Regions from separate parts of the Limnobaculum zhutongyuii genome, predicted to be linked through region 1. Evidence: predicted binding sites of a transcription regulator. Region 1 holds the regulator's gene; each other region holds the start of a gene.

Region 1 (2,257 bases):
TCACCTCAATTATCTTTTCTATTTTATTTTTCTTGCAAATAGAGTATATATTAGCAGCATATTTATAAGTACATTATCAGTAACACATCTTAATGATATAGCTATATATTGTTGGTTATTTTCCAGGGAAAACAAGATGAAGCAGTTTATATGGGCGCTTTTTGCTGTCGCAGGAACACTGGTCAGTGCTTCAGCCAGAGAAACGATGACGCCCATAACATTGACAACTGACGGTGAACAGCAAATTGAAGCTCAAAACTGGCGTGAAGTCACCGGACTTCCTGGCCAATTACCTGAGCGCTGGCAGTTTATTGAAACCGATTTATCCTCTATCTGGCTGCTAAAAAATTTGGATGACCCAAATTTGCTGGGGCGCATTTCAACACAAACCCTTGATGAAGGCATTCAACTCAAAGATGAAGTGGATTCCATCGCTGATAGCTTTAAATTTCAGTCGGTTGATATTACCCGCCGTACAGAAACCTATGGCGATATTGATACTGAGCAATTAGAAGTCAGCACCAAAGATGGAGAACAAGACGTCGCCGGTATCTTTGTGTTTATGAACTATCAGAACAAAATTTATACTATTTTGCTCACCAGCCATTCCAGCATTAATAAGCTCCAGCAGCACCGGCACCAATTGATGAATAATATTTTAGTAGCCAAAAGTGCCCCATCCGGTGCGTAACTGATGACTCATTCCGATCGATATGCTTCAGTAATCGCCATTAAAAAAGCGCCCTAAGGCGCTTTTTGGTTTCCTGCAATATCAGTTATCCGTTCTCACATCAGCTGATATCTGATTTTTAGATTTAATTACATCCAGTCGCCATTACGAATAACACCGACAGCAAGCCCTTCAATGGTTAAACTCTGCTCACGCAGATCAACCACGATGGGTGAAAACTCTTCATTTTCAGGGAGTAATTCAACTACGTTACCCTGTTTTTTCAGACGCTTAACCGTAACTTCATCATCAATACGCGCAACCACTACCTGACCGTTACGCACATCCTGAGTTTTATGAACAGCAAGCAGATCGCCATCCATAATACCAATGTCTTTCATTGACATACCGCTGACGCGCAGTAAAAAGTCAGCGTGTGGCTTAAACAGTGCCGGGTCTATCTGATAGTGGCTTTCCACGTGTTCCTGAGCCAGTAAAGGTTCACCTGCGGCGACCCGACCAATTAACGGGAGACCTGCATCTTCGGTTTCCAGAAGCAGACGAATCCCTCTGGAGGCCCCATTAATAATTTCAATTACCCCTTTACGGGCTAAAGCTTTTAAGTGTTCTTCAGCCGCATTGGGTGACTTAAACCCTAAGGTTTGGGCAATCTCTGCACGAGTCGGCGGCATCCCTGACTGATTGATATGGTCACGAATCAGGTCATAAATTTGTTGCTGTCTGGCGGTTAGTGCTTTCATTTCTCGATTCCCTTACCCTGTTTTTTTATACAGTTATGCTGTGAGTATATACAGGTATTCGCCAGATGAAAACCTTCATACTTCATATTTACGAGATATATCGAGAAAAATGACTCCAGAGCACAGAAACCCAGACAAACAGCGCCAGCAATATCATAATTAATACGGCAGCGGATCCCATATCCTTCGCCCGACCCGACAACTCATGGCGTTCGGTACCGATACGATCAACCACCGCTTCAATCGCGCTATTAATAATTTCAAAAGCCACAATCAATACCACAGAACCAATCAGTAAGATTCGTTCAATAATGGAAACATCCAGCCAACTGGCCAGAATGATAGCGACCACCAACAGCACAATTTCCTGACGAAAAGCAGCTTCATTTTTCCAGGTGGCCCGCAGACCACCCCACGAATACCCTGCAGCTTTAATGATACGAGTAAGTCCTGTCACCTGGTTCATTCACAATTCCTCAAGAAAATTCTACTCAATTTTAGCAATTATCATTCATCACATCATCACAGATCGCGCCGAGTTCTGGTATTCTGGCGACTCGTTATCTATATGAGGCTCGAAACATTTATGTCTGGTTGGCGTAAACTTTACTATAAGCTATTGAATATACCAATAAAAATGCTGGTTCGTAGCAAGTGTATTCCTTCTGACCCCATCGCTGAATTGGGATTGGACACCACTCGTCCAATACTATATGTCCTGCCCTATAACTCAAAAGCAGACCTGTTAACCCTACGTGCACAGTGTCTGGCTCAGGAATTACCCGATCCATTAGAACCTTATGAGATTGATGGTCAGCTACTGCCC
Region 2 (2,257 bases), 2.2 Mb from region 1:
CTCCGGCCTCTTCCAAGTAAGAGCGCTATCTATTGAATTATTTTATTTTTTAGAATTAACGAAACTTACTTTTTTGTCTTATCGTAAAGTTTAAGCTGTTCTGTTAAATCATCGCGAAGTGCCGTGGGTAAAGTAACAACATGACACCCTTCTATTGCACCGGCTAATGAAAAAAGTAGATCAGATTTTATGCCCTTCTTCATTTCTCGAATCTTAATGAAAGACTGAAACGCACCCAGGCTGAATAACTCCTCACAGGATTTAATTCCCGCTTGCCTTAACATTCTTTCTATTACCAGATTAAGGTTAGGTAAATCCTTTATTCTTACGTACTCTTGAGTATCTTTTTCTCGCATTTCAGACGAAGCCGCAGAAAGCGCATAGGTAGCAAGTCGCCGTAAAATCTCTTTGTTCTGCCATAAAGACTCATTCACATGGTAATACTTCAGCAGCACAGGAATTCCCCTTTTTCTATAAACAAACTGATTCATACCATAAGTAACAAAAATCGATTCCAATTGGTTATTTGCTCTTAAATAAAACTTATCTTCAGATACTAATCCAAACATTACCTTGCCTTTACATATCCCGTATCCCCCAAACATTGAACGAGATGTGAGTTCTCCCAATTCACTAAAATGTTCAATAACGTTCCTGACTAACTGTTTAGTATCTTCTCTGTCCATATAACCTCTAATGTTTTTTGATAAATCAATTGGGTGTAGTTTGATACGTAACGACGAAAAGTAACGTAACGAAACTATTTTCAACATAATCAATTTTCAAAAAATATCTAGAAGTAATAGTTAGTTAATACCGTAATAATGCAAAATTTGCGAAGCATCATGAAAATACTTGATTTCGTCCAACGCCTAGAGTACTGTACAAATACACAGTATGGTTATAGGTGATTAAATTATGCGCTCAATACAACAAACACATCACAACGCTTCATATGCATTAACGAATGCGATAGGCAACACTCAGAAGCATGTTTATACCTCCAGCCAAGTGAGTGAAATCATTTACGATCCACAAAATCCATTCACACTTCACCTGCTGCTTCCTTTTCTTCAACAATTGGGGCATCAGCCTCGTTGGCAACTTTGGCTGTCGCCTGAACGTCGCTTAAATCGTTACTGGATTAATAGTCTGGGATTACCGGAAAATAAAACCATTGGCTTAAATTCAGTTTCAACGGAAAGCACTATTGAGATGATGGAAAAAGCATTACGTAGTGGTAATTTCAGCTCCGTTATTGCCTGGCTACCAGCAATTAGTCCGGAAATTAAAGAAAGATTAAACCAGGCGGCAAAAGAAGGTGATTGTTATGGGTTTATCTTACAATCTCTCCCAATGCTACAAAGCGCCCTGTTGCATAATGATATGTTTAGTAAATCTCATTGGCACTAACTGATATAGCTCCCATTATAATCATCCAACACAGAGATATGATTATCAGACGCACAGCGATACATAGAAATGGTTATATTGTTAAAATTTAGCCCAATGCGTTGCGAAAGATAAGATAGCGCTTAAATATTAAGGCTTATTTTAAGTAAGTATTTATATTTACCAATTACCCAGTTCCCGGTTTGTAAATATGGTGCATTATTAAACCCAAAATAGAGATGAAATATTAAATTTGAGGGTATTAACTGGCATTTTTCCCGCTGATGATTATTGCTTAATGTTATTACTTCCTGTGATAAAGGCACTTTTTATCGCCATCAGAAACAACTCTTCCCTCTGTATCAATCAATTGGATTATTAGCCCACATAACATCTTTACTTAAGCTAACATAACATTACAAAGCGTCTGTGATGTAATTTTATGTTACATAATAACAATCTACTAATAGCACAGAATGCTTAACACTTCCCTTTCTTCTCTCATAATCATTAATTTATCGCTATTATTTATTCAACTTGATTATTATAATGCCACTCAGGTTAGCTTTTAATTAAGAGTTACTGACGTAACACAGGCGTTAATAATTAAACTAATCAGGATATTTTTATCTGCTTTTAGTACTCAACACTTGTAACTTTTCTTACACGTTGTAAACTTTACCTTGATTAGGTTGCTTTATGGTTCCAGATTCTCGATGTCAGTCATGGATTGATGAGGGTACTTTAACTTCGAACTTTAAAACTAGAACCACATAGCATTAACTTATATCACTACTATTTTAGATGATAACGAGGCGCAAAATGAAAAAGACAGCAATTGCACTAGCAATGGCACTGACCGGTT
Region 3 (2,257 bases), 2.1 Mb from region 1:
AGTATTAAACTTCAGTGCATGTTCACGCATACGCTCCATCAATGCCGGGCCGGTTAAGCCTTCAGCATCACCAGGCCAGTTCTCAACATCGGTTGTTGTGGTTAATTGTCCACCCTGTTCAATACCGGTAATGAGTACAGGGCTAAGGTTCGCCCGGGCACCATAGACGGCTGCGGTATAACCTGCAGGACCAGAACCTAAAATAAGTAATTTACAATGTTTGGCCATGGCCATAATTCCTCTGTAGAAGTGAGGTCGGAAGATACATGCGATTGTAAGGAAAATAACGCATTAAAAAAAGTTATTAGCTACATTGTTACCAATCGCTGTGATAGCTTTTATCTATTAAAAATTGGTTTTTAGATTAAAAATGAAGCTGAAACGGATTTTTATAGAGAATTGTGCTTTTTTTTACTCATTTGCTTTGACAATAAGGTAGCTATTTGCGAAAACATTATTCTGTGATTACGCTGGTAATTATATTAATAAAGCAATGGTGCATAGATAAATTGGCAAGATGATAGATACATACTCTTTATTTATATAGATTGACCGCATAATACGATATGTTCAAATGCTAGTTTAGCGTAGAATTGTGGAACTTCGCGGATCACAATAGTGGTATGTTTTAGGTTGTTAGTTTTAGTTAATCCAGTTGATGTAATGCTTCGTTATTGTATGAAAAAGATAGCGAGAAACTGCCCGGTGGCAGATTTACCTGGTAACTACGAGATTGGCCTGAACGGAGGCGCCAGATATCTTTTGGATAGATAATGGTGTATCAGAAACAAGGAAGATATTGAGAGAAAAAAAATGGTAGACAATAAAAAACGCCCTAGCAAAGATCTTGATCGCATTGACCGTAACATTTTGAATGAATTACAACTGGATGGTCGCATTTCCAACGTTGAACTGTCAAAACGCGTTGGCTTATCTCCAACCCCATGTCTGGAGCGCGTACGTCGTCTGGAAAGACAAAAATTCATTCAAGGATATACGGCGTTATTAAATCCACATTATCTGGACGCATCGCTGTTGGTGTTTGTTGAAATTACCTTAAACCGTGGTGCGGCAGACGTGTTTGAACAGTTCAATACCGCTGTGCAAAAACTGGAAGAGATTCAGGAGTGTCATCTGGTATCCGGTGATTTTGACTACCTTCTGAAAACTCGCGTATCAGATATGTCTGCATACAGAAAGCTGTTAGGTGAGACGCTGTTGCGTTTACCGGGTGTAAACGATACGCGTACTTATGTGGTAATGGAAGAAGTCAAACAAAGCAACCACTTAGTTATCAAAACACGATAATTCATCGTTGCAGGTGCAAAATCTGCTAACTTCCGTTACACTCCTGTGTATTCATACAGTTTCAGCGCTGGGTACTCCTGGCGCTGCCGTTCTATTACTCGGTACTACGGTAACCTGGAGAGCCTTTCTTGAGCCAGGAATATATAGAAGATAAAGAGCCTAAGTTGAAGAAGTTAAGTAGCCGCCAGCGGCTTTTTGAAGCTGGTTTATTATTGGTGGTTATTTTTTCCATTTATCTTATGGTGGCGTTAATTAGTTTTAATCCTGCCGATCCTAGCTGGTCACAAACAGCCTGGCATGAACCTATTCATAATATAGGTGGTGAAACCGGAGCTTGGCTGGCAGATACCCTGTTATTTATTTTTGGGGTGCTGGCCTATGCCGTACCACCAATGATCGTTTTCCAATGCTGGATGCTGTATCGCCATGAGCGTGAGCAGAAAGCGGTTGATCTATTCTCTTTCTCACTACGCTTTATCGGGCTGTTAGCTCTGATTTTTTCATCATGTGGCCTGTCGGCTATCAGCATTGATGACTGGTACTATTTTGCCTCTGGCGGTGTGATTGGTAGTTTAATCAATAGTGCATTATTGCCCCATTTTAATAGCGTAGGTTCTACGCTGATTCTGTTAAGCGTATGGGCCGTAGGGCTAACGCTGTTTACCGGTTGGTCGTGGTTAACCATCGCAGAAAAGATTGGTGCCTTTGTTATGGGCATCCTGACCTTTGCCTCTAATAAAACGCGCAAAGAACGGGATGCTACCGATTATGACCGGGATGAGGTGAGTGACAGAGTTGTTGCTTCAACGAGAGGTACTGCTCCTTTTGCCACTGCAGCCACTGAGGATGTTCTGTTTACCGCACCAGGTGTCAGCGCCGATAATGAGTTAACGCCAGTTGATGATGAGGCAGAGATAAACGAACTACAGCAAGAGTTAATCTTTAGCCC

The links. Region 1 encodes LexA, which represses DNA repair genes until DNA is damaged. Its sites were predicted from a motif close to TNCTGTATGTACATACAGNA; they were not measured.
Region 2: the regulator LexA is predicted to act here: its motif matches at 879-898, upstream of sulA (SOS-induced cell division inhibitor SulA).
Region 3: the regulator LexA is predicted to act here: its motif matches at 1,350-1,369, upstream of EKN56_RS05145 (DNA translocase FtsK 4TM domain-containing protein).

The regions. Positions count from the first base shown of each region.
Region 1 covers NZ_CP034752.1:3,723,467-3,725,723, forward strand. Annotated here, with positions in the region: gene EKN56_RS16605 (hypothetical protein) at 137-691, shown strand; gene lexA (transcriptional repressor LexA) at 820-1,431, opposite strand; gene EKN56_RS16615 (diacylglycerol kinase) at 1,520-1,897, opposite strand; gene plsB (glycerol-3-phosphate 1-O-acyltransferase PlsB) at 2,018-2,257, shown strand, end outside.
Region 2 covers NZ_CP034752.1:1,538,070-1,540,326, reverse strand. Annotated here, with positions in the region: gene yccS (YccS family putative transporter) at 1-20, shown strand, start outside; gene EKN56_RS06640 (TfoX/Sxy family DNA transformation protein) at 66-686, opposite strand; gene sulA (SOS-induced cell division inhibitor SulA) at 919-1,413, shown strand; gene ompA (porin OmpA) at 2,215-2,257, shown strand, end outside.
Region 3 covers NZ_CP034752.1:1,224,360-1,226,616, reverse strand. Annotated here, with positions in the region: gene trxB (thioredoxin-disulfide reductase) at 1-234, opposite strand, end outside; gene lrp (leucine-responsive transcriptional regulator Lrp) at 814-1,308, shown strand; gene EKN56_RS05145 (DNA translocase FtsK 4TM domain-containing protein) at 1,437-2,257, shown strand, end outside.